Regions from separate parts of the Marinobacter suaedae genome, predicted to be linked through region 1. Evidence: predicted binding sites of a transcription regulator. Region 1 holds the regulator's gene; each other region holds the start of a gene.
The links. Region 1 encodes sigma-54, which starts transcription at its own class of promoters, with help from an activator protein. Its sites were predicted from a motif close to ANTGGCATNNANNTTGCTNT; they were not measured.
Positions count from the first base shown of each region.

Region 2: QVZ43_RS08575 (PEP-CTERM sorting domain-containing protein) is a predicted target of sigma-54. The motif match lies at 2,177-2,196, and genes of this name have one in related genera.
Region 3: QVZ43_RS13775 (sigma 54-interacting transcriptional regulator) is a predicted target of sigma-54. The motif match lies at 1,856-1,875, and genes of this name have one in related genera.

Region 1 covers NZ_JAUMIS010000001.1:344,313-348,505, reverse strand. The annotation lists gene rapZ (RNase adapter RapZ) at 1-224, opposite strand, end outside; gene ptsN (PTS IIA-like nitrogen regulatory protein PtsN) at 255-725, opposite strand; gene hpf (ribosome hibernation promoting factor) at 810-1,118, opposite strand; gene QVZ43_RS01495 (RNA polymerase factor sigma-54) at 1,231-2,760, opposite strand; gene lptB (LPS export ABC transporter ATP-binding protein) at 2,916-3,641, opposite strand; gene lptA (lipopolysaccharide transport periplasmic protein LptA) at 3,619-4,176, opposite strand; gene lptC (LPS export ABC transporter periplasmic protein LptC) at 4,160-4,193, opposite strand, start outside.
Region 2 covers NZ_JAUMIS010000001.1:1,879,613-1,883,805, forward strand. The annotation lists gene QVZ43_RS08570 (PEP-CTERM sorting domain-containing protein) at 430-1,200, opposite strand; gene QVZ43_RS08575 (PEP-CTERM sorting domain-containing protein) at 2,313-2,906, shown strand; gene QVZ43_RS08580 (hypothetical protein) at 3,323-4,042, opposite strand.
Region 3 covers NZ_JAUMIS010000002.1:1,084,966-1,089,158, reverse strand. The annotation lists gene QVZ43_RS13775 (sigma 54-interacting transcriptional regulator) at 1-1,818, opposite strand, end outside; gene QVZ43_RS13770 (ABC transporter substrate-binding protein) at 2,141-3,559, shown strand; gene ntrB (nitrate ABC transporter permease) at 3,562-4,193, shown strand, end outside.

The DNA of each region.
Region 1 (4,193 bases):
ATATCCTCGAAGTTGCTCAGTTCCCCGGACAGGTTCCTGGCATCAATGCTCACGGCCATTTTGCTGAGCCTGCCCGGTGTCGCATGCTCGGTGGCTTCCTGAGTCAGCGGGAACAGCAGACCGATTGGCAAGTTGTCGATGCAGTAGTAGCCGAGATCTTCCAGTACATGGAGCGCTGTACTTTTACCGGAACCAGACCTGCCACTGACGATAATCAGTTTCATGGTTTCTCAGCCTCCCCTGTCGATGAATGATTACGGGTTTCCGGCGGTCATGTGCTGGTAGAGGGTGCCGGACGCTTCGCACTGGCGAAGCCGGTCGCAAAATGCACGATCGTTGAACTTCTCCGCCAGCTGGCTCAGCAGTTCGAGGTGCTCGCTGGTTGCTTCCTTTGGCACGATCAGGGCAAAAACCAGATCGACAGGCTGGTTGTCGATGGCGTCGAAATCAATGCTTTGTTCCAGTGTTACCAGAACACCGATGACATGATCGAGGCCTTCCAGTCGGCAGTGGGGAATGGCGATGCCCTGGCCAATGCCGGTGCTGCCAAGGCGCTCCCGTGCCACCAGGTTGTTGAAAATCTGCGTTGCGTTGAGCGTGGCGTCGTGCTGGTGAATTTGCTCGGCAATAGACTCCAGTACCCGTTTCTTGCTCGATGCAGGAATCCTGCACAGGGAAAGTTCGGGCAAAAGGATGTTATCGATTGTCAGGGATGTGTCGCTCATGGATCGACTGCATGTCGGTTAAAAAAAGCTGCGGCAGGATACCCTGGCCGCAGCGCGATTCGCTGTTGTTCACGGATCCGGTCGCTACCGGGAGCCGTTACCGTGCTTACGGTCTACGTTCTTTTCCTTGTGCTTGAGGATCTGGCGGTCAAGCTTATCGATCAGGGCATCGATTGCCGCGTACATGTCCTCGTTTTCAGCCTTTGCGTGAATTTCACCGCCAACCACATGCATGGTTGCTTCCGCCAGCTGGCGCACCTTTTCCACCTCCAGAGTGACCTGGCAATTGTTGATGTGGTCAAAGTGCCGTTCCAGTTTTTCGAATTTCTCTGAAACGTAATCCTTCAGTGCGGGAGTCAGTTCTACATGATGGCCTGAAATGTTGAGTTGCATAGGCGTCTCCTGTTGTCATCATGCCGGCCCAAACTGGGGCCGGGCTGAGCGCTGGTGCGGTGTTCTGCACCAGCAGAAATGTTCAGGGGCTGCCCTTGCAGACCGAATGCCCCTAAACCAGTCGTTTTCGCTCGTTGGACGGCGGAATATGCATGGCCTCCCGGTACTTGGCTACCGTGCGTCGCGCCACCCTGATGCCCTGTTCTCCTAGCATGGCCGCAATTTTACTATCGCTCAACGGCTTTTTCGGTGTTTCTGCAGCAATCAGTTTCTTGATCATTGCACGGATGGCGGTCGAAGAACACTCCCCACCCTCATCGGTACTGACATGGCTGGAGAAGAAGTACTTGAGTTCGAAAATGCCCCGTGGGGTGTGCATATATTTTTGCGTCGTCACCCTGGAAATCGTCGATTCATGCATTTCGACGGCCTGCGCAATGTCTGACAGGATCAGAGGTTTCATGGCCTCTTCGCCCTGATCGAGAAAGCCTTGTTGGTGCTCCACAATGCGCGTGGCGACCTTCAGCAAGGTTTCGTTCCGGCTTTGCAGGCTTTTGATGAACCATTTGGCCTCTTGCAGCTGATCCCGGAGGTAGGTGTTGTCAGCACTGCTGTCCGCTCGCTTTATAAGGGAAGCATAGCTTGCATTGACGCGGATGCGCGGTGCGATTTCAGGGTTAAGCTCCACGCGCCAGCGACCGCTGTGTTTCCTGACAATTACGTCTGGAATCACATAATCCGGTTCCGCCCGGTCAATGGAATCGCCGGGGCGTGGATTCAGATTGGTAATGAGCGCCAATACTTCCCGAAGTTGGTCCTCTTTCAGCCGGCTCCTGCGCAGCAGTTGTGCGTAATCCCGATTGCCAAGCAGGTTGATGTAGTGAGTAATCACCAGACGGGCCTGGGCGAGCCAGGGGGTTTCGGGCGGAAGCTGGTTCAGCTGGATCAGCAGGCATTCCTGAAGGTCGCGGGCAAATACGCCGGGCGGATCGAAATGCTGCAGGCGATGCAGAACCGCTTCCACTTCGTCCAGTTCCAGTGGGTCCTCGTCTTCCTCTTCCAGCAGGCCGGCGTGAATTTCTTCCAGTGGGCTGGTGACGTAGCCGCGGTCATCCACGGCATCCAACAGTGCGTGGGCTACAGCGCTGTCCCTTTCACTCAGTGGGGTGAGGTTGAGCTGCCACTCAAGGTGATCCTGCAGGGTTTCTGTGGGCGAGTTTCGTGTCTCGAAGTCGTGATCGTTTTCGTCGTCGTTTCGGGCAGCGGGTGCTGGGGCAGACTGGTAGATATCGTCCCAGGCTGTGTCGACGGGCAGGTCATCCGGAATGTTGTCGGGAGCCTCGTTTTCGGTCGACCAGTCGGGGCCGGGATCGGGTTCGTCCCAGTCTTGCTCAGCCTCGGACGAGGCGTCTGCCGTAACGTCAGCTTCGGTATCGTTTTGGGAATTGTCAGCGTCGTTGCTGGCGGTGTCCGGATGCTGTTCGTCATCTTCCGACGTCTCCAGCATGGGGTTGGATTCCAGAGCCTGCTGGATCTCTTGCTGGAGATCGAGGGTAGATAGCTGTAGTAGCCGGATCGCCTGTTGAAGCTGGGGCGTCATGGTCAGGCTTTGACCCAGCTTTAACTGTAAAGAGGCTTTCATCACCATGGTTCAGGATCCGTTACTCATCAGCTCACGCGATTACGGAATGTGTCGTAAAAATCTATACACGACCAGCGTTTGCAGAGTACGCGGTCTAGCAAGTTCTTTGCCGAGTTTACTTGGTAGCGAGTACCAAAACAATTGGATGCCATGAGTCACAGGCGGAATTCATCGCCCAGATAGACTTCCTTCACCTGCTGGTTGGCGAGAATGCTCTCGGCGTTTCCAGAGGCAATGATATGGCCGCCCGATACGATGTAGGCGGTTTCACAGATGTCCAGTGTTTCCCGGACGTTATGGTCGGTGATCAGCACGCCAATGCCTTTGTCCCTGAGGTGGCGGATGATGTGCTTTATGTCACTCACGGAGATGGGGTCGACCCCGGCAAAGGGCTCATCAAGCAGAATAAAGGCGGGCTCCATGGCCAGCGCCCGGGCGATCTCCACGCGTCGGCGTTCGCCCCCGGAAAGGGCCATGCCAACGCTGTCCCGAATGTGGGTGATGTGGAACTCTTCCAGCAGTTCTTCCAGTTTGTGTTCACGCTCGCTGCGGCTCAACCGTTTGCGGGTTTCCAGGATGGCCATGATGTTGTCCCGGACCGACAGCTTGCGAAACACGGATGCCTCCTGCGGCAGGTATCCAATACCTTTTCGCGCGCGTCCGTGCATGGGCAACGGTGTGATGTTTTGGCCATCAATGGCGATTCGGCCCCGGTCGGCGGGCACGAGGCCCACGATCATGTAAAAACAGGTCGTTTTGCCCGCGCCGTTCGGCCCCAGGAGGCCGACGATCTCGCCGCTGCGAATTTCCAGCGAGACGTCAATCACCACTTTTTTCTGTTTGTAGCTTTTCGCCAGATTACTGGCTCTCAGAACTGCCATCGGATCCCTGTCTGTTGCTGGTGCTACGTGGCTGAATAATCATTTCGACGCGCCCGCCGCCTGTCGTGGTCTCGGCGCCACCCTCGGCGGTGACGACTCGACGGACGGTATCATAATGAATGACGTCGCCTCGGAACAGGTTCCCGTTTTGCTGGATCACGGCTTCCCGTTCGAACGTAAGCTGATTGTCCGTGGCAGACCAGGTAATGCTGAGTGCCCTTGCGTCGGTTTCGCCCGAGCCGTCCCGGGCGGGCTGCTGGTATCGGGCCGGGCTGCCGGTGGCTTCCACCCGGTTGAGGTCGTCTCCGGAGCGGTAGAGCATCACTTTGTCTGCGGTCAGTCGGGTCTTGCCCTGAATCAGTTCCACGGCGCCGTTGTATTCTGCGATGCCTTGCCCGTCATCCAGTCGGGCGCTGTCGGCGCTGACGGTGATGGGCTCGTCGGAGTCCAGGGTGAAGGCGGCAGCAGGGCCTGCGAGTGTCAGCAAAAGAGTGGTTGCCAGCGCCCCTCGGAGCCGCTTATTTGCCAGTTTCATAACGTCCTTCCACCTGG
Region 2 (4,193 bases), 1.5 Mb from region 1:
CATAGGAGAACCGTGGTCGGGCACAGTGCCAGTAAAACTTACGGCACGGTCAGTCGAACGCAGGGATGCTTGATATCAAGAGAAAGGGGGGGCGTCAGGGCCATCGGACAAGGTTTGGGAACTGGAAGCGGGGCTTCTTGACACCCGCAATGAAGCTCAGCTAAATCGGATGCTTGAAGCGCGTCAGAGAGCTCATATTTGTTTTCATACCAATTTGAGCCAGTTGACTCGGTGGAGCTGGCCGGGCTATCGCCATTAGCGCAAGCATTTGACGATAGAGCTTCGTGTCAGGCTGTAAAAAATACTGACACGATTAGATTCTCGGCTCCGAAGGTCGTGTTAGAGGCTGATTGCTCTGAGAAGTGAGTTCAGGCTTTAAAAGGCCCCGCTTTGCGGGGCCAAAATTCACCTTGTGTCCCCTAGGCTCGGTTAAAAAAGACGCCGTCTGAAACCAAGTGCAGCGAGAGCCAATCCTAACAGTCCAAGAGTGCCCGGCTCAGGTACGTTTCTCGGCGGTGTATCCAGGTCAACGAGTTTGAGGCTGCCATCGAGCTGGTCTCCAGACCGCTGCAGTCGCATGAGGGCTCCATCAACTGTCAACACCTCCGTATAGTCGAAACTGGCAAAACCGTCCAAAACTCCAAAGTTGGCGACAGCGTAGTTGTTAACGTTGCCTGTCTGTGCAGCATCGAAGTCAATGAAGTCGAGAAAAATACCGTTGAAAGACGAACCATTGCTGACGCTCTGAGTACCCTCCGAGACATTCCAGTTACTGGTAACATCTGTGTAAGTGGTTCCGTCAGCCTCTAAACGCTCGATATAGAAATTTGACATGTTTGAAAACACGAAATCCGGCGTGAAATCAAAGCCAAAACCGGTAACGAGTGCGTCTATCGAGACATTGTCAATTTCAATTTCATATGTATAGCCACCTCCTCCATTAGCGAAGTAATCGATAGTAATCGAACCGCCTTCATCCCCGGCGCAATTAGCAGGGTCTACGGTGCCGTCGCACGAGAAGTTGAAGGTCGTGGGAACTGCGTACGCCGTTCCTGCAAAAGCAAGGAAGGCCAACATGGGTAGAATTTTCTTGAACATCGTTTGCACTCTTCTGTAGAAGTGTGAATTCAGGTCTGCGTATGGGATCAAAAGCAGAATGGTCACCGCACTGACACCAACTCCTTTCAATTCCCTTTCCACATTCACCACCTGCGTTCAATTAATCGGGGCGTAACGGCATCCTCTCTAAGAACAAAGTGACCTTCCCTGAGCCCCTGGTTTCGCTACTGGAGGCTGGTGCCTTGATGGCGTACCGTCCTAGAAGCAGGTACTGCCAAAGAATATGAGCAGAGATCGTGCCAGTACATGTTGGTTCCAAAGATGTAATTTTTCTTCCTGCACAGAGAAAATTACTCCGAAAAAAAACAGGATATTATGTCAATACATGTCAATAACCGATTTGTTAAATGCTTCTTAAAATTGCTGTGAAATATTCCGTCACTTTCTGGGATGTAAAAATGATCGACAGTGACTGGAAGCGGTAATGGCCGAGCGAATTCAGCGCGGAGCGCCGGAACTTTCCGGTTCTTCGCGAAGGTCTAGGGAGGGAGTCGAAGAAGACTCGAACCCATCGGACCAAAAATATAGGTATCAATGAAAAACAGTTGAATCTTTCGCAACTTGCATCACAGGCCCGGCCTGTGCCTATTCCTTGCTCTACTGAAATGAGTGCCTTGCCTTGCCCCGACCTTATCAAGACCGGGCCATTGCGAGACAGCCATTGCTTTCTTTCGGCCCCTGCCTGAGCGGTCCAGGCTTATCACAGGTTTAAAGATGTTCCCCCTTAAAAAGTTGAGGATTCTTGGGATGTTGTGGATAAAACGTCAGCATTTTTTACATGGCCGGGTGTCTCCCAGGCTCGAGTTTGGCCGCCACTTCGCGTGGCTGCGTTGTTCCTTGTCGTAGTCTTATGACGTACGGATCGCTCGAGAGCGTCACAAAAGAATGGCTTCGGGGTGGGAAATTTAGCAGCCGGTGTGTTTAAGGTCGTTCGGACTATTATATGCCGCTACCCGCTTTCGGGCGGCTTTACTGGGTGTTGCAAAATAATACATGTTATTCGATGAGGTCCGGTGTCTAGATATATAGAGTTCTGCTTTAAATAGGGTTTATTTTTGTTGGCATCAAATTTGTATTCGGAAAGGCGAGTGCGAGTTTAGATGCTTTTTTCTTTATCGATGCGGTGAAAGTGGTGTGTACGGAGAGATTTCGTCGCCCGTTTGAAAAAGGCAAGGAACATAAGAATCCCTAGGATGGGGGAAAAAGTGATGAAGACGCTTATTCAGTCCGCAGCAGTGGCTGTATCAATGATAATGGCCAGCGGAGCTTCGGCGTATATGCTTGATGGCGTGGATGTAGGTGAGTTGGACGGGCTGATCGGGTATACCGACAACCTGAATGAAAACCCGGATGGCGCCTGTACCAGTGGCCCTTCAGGGAGTGGGCACGCATCCGAGTTGTGTTGGGTAAACAATCTGCTCGCCGAGGATGGTGTGGGCCCAACAACCTATGTAGAGGCCAATAAGGTTCCAGATCAAGAAGCATTACTGGTGGATGGTGAGTCCTCGATTTATGCGTTTGAACTCTCTTACGAGTCACAGTATATCCTGTTGAAAAAATCTGGTGTCTGGGCTCTGTTGGAAAACGAATTTAATCGGGGCTGGGCGGTATTTGATACGTCACTCTTACCTGCGGGTCTGAACCTGCCGGACCCTGGTGATAGCCAGTGGGTTATCAGTCACATTGCCCCGCTGGGAACAGATGTGTCAGTGCCTGAGCCCGGCTCGTTGGTTCTCCTGGGGTTGGGGTTGGTTGGTCTGGGTGTTGCACGCCGCAAAGTCAGCTGATCCCATTTGCACAAAGGCTGCTGGAAAGCCCCGGTTTCGCCGGGGCTTTTTTGTTGCCCGGTGATTTCTCACTAATGTTCGCGTCAGGATAAAGATAAGTCTTTTGGGGTTGGGGCGAGGTTCCAGCCAAAGCTGCACTAAAGGGCTTTGCCCTATCGGTGGCTGAGCCGGTGAGACTGTGGACCGTCTCTGGATGTTGCCAAAAATGGGTTTGGGAGTTTGAAATGGTGGGCCCAGCTTCCACCGAATTTAATTCTTAACTATATGAAAAATAGGTATTTGGTTTTTTGGTGGTTTTTATGTACCCCCTTATATACCCCCATTTCTGACCGGCTAACACATTCGGTCGCTATGTCTTTTTTCCGGGGCATCACGGTTAGAGGTGATGTTCGCTGGAGTTATTAGTGTCGAGCCGCCTACGTAGTGGAATCCCTTTTTCTGTATCTAGCGAACAGCATCATGCTAAGGCTGAGCACCAGCAGGCTATAAAGAGATGTCTCGTCTACATAGAAAGGTGGGGTTATACGAGTCCACTTCGCATAAACGAAGGGATCAGGATAAGCTGCATTAATGTACTGATATGCATCCTGGTCAACAAACCAGTCACTGCTAGTTGATACGCTGACCCGGTCAATAACCCTCGGATCTCCTCCTACCCCTATGTTTAACGCACCATGAAGCAAGAATGGAACGGGGTCATCTGCCCAGCTCACTTGTCTCTCCTCCAAGCCGTACGGTGTGATGACAAGGCAATCGGTTTGGCTAACATGCCAGATACGACCAAAGCAATTAAAACCCGAACCCAGCGAGAAAGTAATGCTATCTACCACGTACCATAGTGCCTTCGACGCGGATCTAGCATCCTCTTCGGTCTGAAATGCAAAGTCATCGTCTGGGTTATCGCAACCATCGAATACACTGATGCAGCTTGCGCGACCATCGAAAGTGACTGAGTAGTGTGATTGGTTGACTCTTATACCATTAATTTGAACGATGGTTGTTACTTCTTCTAAACCCCCACCGTATAGTTCAACATGCGAATCTTCTAGTTCATATGTGAGCGGTATTGCAAACGCTGTCGAACAAAAGGTTAGTAGCAGGACGGCTAGACCAGAAAGCAAGAAGCGGATCGTCATAGAAATGTCCTTATTTCTGATTGCGTAGCGATTGAGTGGTTGAAGTTTGTTGAGCACGAATCGTGCCGACTAGCGTGACACTTTTTAAGTGTCTGTATTTTTAGGTTTAACCATCGGAACAGTAGTAGGTGGACTTTTAAACCGTATAAAT
Region 3 (4,193 bases), on a different contig from region 1:
CGTCATTTGAAGCGCCCGGATCAGGTTGCTTTTTTCCAGCTCTCGCAGTTCCTCTTCCGTCATCAATTCGCCACTGAAATGTCTGGCAGGGATGGGCGTGGTCGAGCCTCTGGATGCAGAATCCCCCCCTGTGCCGGAAAGCTCGACATCCAGTTTGGTGTCACCGGTGATCACCTGTCGTTCGATCACGTTTTCCAGTTCCCGCACGTTGCCCGGCCAGCTGTAGGTGGACAGCAACTCGACATCCCGCTGGCGGAGTTGGAAGTAGGGGCGGTTGAACTTCTGGCTGGCGCGGTTGACGAATTCCTGGGCGAGCAGCGGGATGTCCTCCACCCGCCGGCGCAGCGGTACGGATTCGATGGGGAAGACGTTCAGGCGGAAATACAGGTCTTCCCGGAAGGTACGCTCCCGAATTTCGGCTTTGAGGTCCCGGTTGGTGGCGGCGATTACCCGAACATCCACGGCCCGGGTGCGGTTTTCGCCCACTCGTTCGAACTGCTGATCCTGCAAAACCCGGAGCAACTTGCCCTGAAGTTCGATGGGAATCTCGCCAACCTCGTCCAGGAACAGGGTGCCGCCATCCGCCAGTTCGAACCGGCCGATCCGGTCGCTGACAGCCCCGGTAAAGGCACCCTTGATGTGGCCGAAGAATTCGCTTTCAAACAGGTCCTTGGGAATGGCGGCACAGTTCACCCGGATCAGCGGGCGGTCCCGCCGTTCGCTGGCCTGATGGATAGCGCGGGCGATCAGTTCCTTGCCGGTGCCGGACTCGCCGGTAATCAGCACGTTGGCATCGGTGGGCGCCACCAGACCAATGCGCCGGACAATGCCCTTGATGGCCTCGCTCTGACCCACCAGTTCGTGGAAATGATGCTCGGCACTCAGTTCTTCCTGCAGATAGGCATTTTCCATCTCCAGCCGGCGCTTGAGGCTCTCCACTTCCTCCAGCGCCTGCTTCAGCTCGTCCCGGGCCTGCAGGCGAGCAGAGATGTCCCGGAACACCACCACTGCGCCGATGGGGTGACCGCTGTCCAGAATAGGGGTACTGGTGTATTCCACGGGGAACCCCGTGCCATCCTTGCGCCAGAAATAGTCCTCATCCACACGCCGGACGGCGGCTTCACGGAAGGCCCCGTAGATTGGGCAATCTTTGAGTGGGTACAGAGAACCGTCCTCGTGCGAGTGGTGAGCGACCCTGTGCATCACCCGTCCCATCAGTTCGTCGGCACGCCATCCGAGCATACGTTCAGCGGCCGGATTCACGAACGTGGTCCGGCCTTCCGCGTCGACACCGTAAATGCCTTCACCCACCGCATGGAGTATGAGCTGGTTTTCCCGCTCCATGTCCCGGAAAAGTTCTTCCACCCGACGCCATTCCAGCAGTCCGCCCTGATGGTAGCGATTGACCTCGTGGCGTTCCCTGAGGTTCCGAAGCTGCTGGCAATCCCGCAGCAGGAGCAGAACGGTCAGGGCCTCGGCGTCTCCGGTCCTTGAGGCGGAGATCTCCAGGTCCACGGAGTGCCCGTCCCGGTGGCGAAGGCTGAAGTCTCGGCTCCAGCTTAGGTTGCGGAACAGGGTTTCTTCGGTGAATGCGATCAGCGCCGGACGTTGCCCCGGAAATAGCCGGGTACAGGCGCTTCCGATCAACGACTGTCGGTCCACTCCGGCGAGTCGGGCCGCCGGATTGTTGGCAGCGAGAATCCGGTCAGCGCCTGCGTCTACCAGCAGAGCGGCTTCTGGCAGTTGTTCAATCCATTCGGCGGATTGGGCGGCGGGTTCGGGGTTACTGATGCGTTGGCTCGGCAGCGTAGGATCCATTCCATTTCTTCCCTGATCATTATTGGCTGCAGTAAATGAAACAAAGGCTGTGCCAACTATGAGATTTCGTTTCTGGATTGACGAGATTTCGTTTTCTACGAAATGTCGTAGTTCGGTCGCAATAGGGTGGTATGGATAAAGTCAATAAAAAACATATGGTTGTAGAATTTATCGGGTGGTGGCACGAACTCTGCGTTAGTGGGATTCAGAAGGAACGCCGAAAGGTTTTGGCGGGCGAGCCCTGAATCAGGTTTTGGGGCAAACATCGCCAGTTGCACCAAGACAGCGCAAAACATGACCGAAATGACAAAGGAGCGTGCCCATGACCATGAAAAGCCTTGGAAACCCGTTCGACGGTGATCAGTCCCTGATTCATTCAAAAGCCTGCGAATGCCCGACCTGCCAGCCGGGAACCAGTTCAAGCCTGTTGAGCCCTGCCGTCCAGAAAGTTCAGGAAGCGAAGTCGTCCGATGCACCCGACGATTCGGAGGCCATGCTGGATCGGGCCATTGAGAGTGCGGTAGTTCGCTCGGTGTTTGGCCACAACGACTTTAATCGCCGCAGCTTCATGAAGATGATGGGGGCGGGTTCGGCCGCTGCGCTGCTGGGCAGCGTCTTTCCGATGGATAAGGCCAAGGCGGCGGTCAAAGAGTCCATGGGCAAGCTGGAGAAAACCAAGCTCAACGTTGGGTTTGTACCCATCACCTGTGCGACTCCCATCATCATGGCCCACCCCATGGGCTTCTATGAGCGTTACGGGCTGGATGTCACGGTGACCAAAACCGCTGGCTGGGCGGTAGCCCGGGACAAATCCCTGGCCGGCGAATACGATGCCTCACACATGCTCACGCCGATGCCCCTGGCGATGACCATGGGCGCCGGGTCCACTCCCGAGCCTTACATCATGCCAGCAGTTGAGAACATCAATGGTCAGGCCATCGTGTTACATGTAGACCACAAGGACAAGCGCGACCCGAAGGACTGGAAAGGCTTCAAGTTCGGTGTGCCGTTCGAGTACTCCATGCACAATTTCCTGTTGCGCTATTACCTGGCCGAGAACGGGGTGGATCCCGATAAAGACGTGCAGATCCGTGTGGTTCCGCCACCCGAAATGGTCGCCAACCTGCGTGCCGGAAACCTGGATGGTTACCTGTCACCAGACCCATTCAACCAGCGTGCGGTATGGGAGAAAGTGGGCTTCATCCACATCCTCACCAAGGACATCTGGGAAGGCCACCCCTGCTGTGCCTTCGCCTGCAGCCAGAAGTTTGCGACCGAGAACCCGAATACCTACGGCGCACTGCTTCGTTCGATCATCGACGCGACCCAATACTCCCAGAACACCGACAACCGCAAGGAAATTGCCGAGGCCATTGCGCCCAAGAACTACCTGAACCAGCCGGTGCCGGTGATACAGCAAGTGCTTACCGGTTACTACGCGGACGGGCTGGGCGAGGTGCAGAACGTTCCGGACCGTATCGATTTTGATCCGTTCCCGTGGCATTCCATGGGCGTCTGGATACTGACCCAGATGAAACGCTGGGGCTATATCGAGGGTGATGTGGACTACAAGGCCATTGCCGAACAGGTCTACCTGGCGGGTGAAACCGGCAAGCTGATGCAGGAAATGGGCTATTCCGCACCGAGCGAAACCTACAAGAATCACACCATCATGGGTAAGACGTTCGATCCGACCAAGCCGGAAGAGTATGCCCGCAGCTTCGCCATCGGGAGGGTGTGACCATGGCCTCCCTGAACGTTCGGGCTGCCGTGGTGTCGATCACGTTCCTTATTCTGGTGCTGGGTATGTGGGAGATGTCTGCCCAGGCACCGGAAGCGGAAACGGCAATGACCGAGTACGAGCGTCTCATGGGTGGGGCCGACCAGGAATCCCGGGTTCCACCGCCTTCGAAGGTCATTGCACTGGCGTGGGAGGAGTTGTCCAACCCCTTCTATGACGCCGGTGCCAATGACAAGGGCATTGGTATTCAGCTCGCCTACTCCATCTATCGGGTGCTGACTGGCTATCTGGCGGCCATGGCCATTGCGCTGCCGGTCGGGTTCCTGATTGGTATGTCGCCGCTGATGTACAAGGCGCTGAATCCCTACATTCAGGTTCTGCGGCCGATCTCGCCGCTGGCCTGGATGCCGCTGGCGTTGTTCATCATCCAGGATTCCGACGCCTCGGCCATCTTTGTGATTTTTATCTGCTCCATCTGGCCCATGTTGCTGAACACCGCCTTCGGTGTCGCCAACGTGCGGGAGGACTGGATCAACGTGGCGCGAACTCATGAACTGGGGCCACTGCGCACCGCGCTGACCGTGATCCTGCCGGCCGCCGCACCCACAATTCTGACCGGCATGCGCATCTCTAT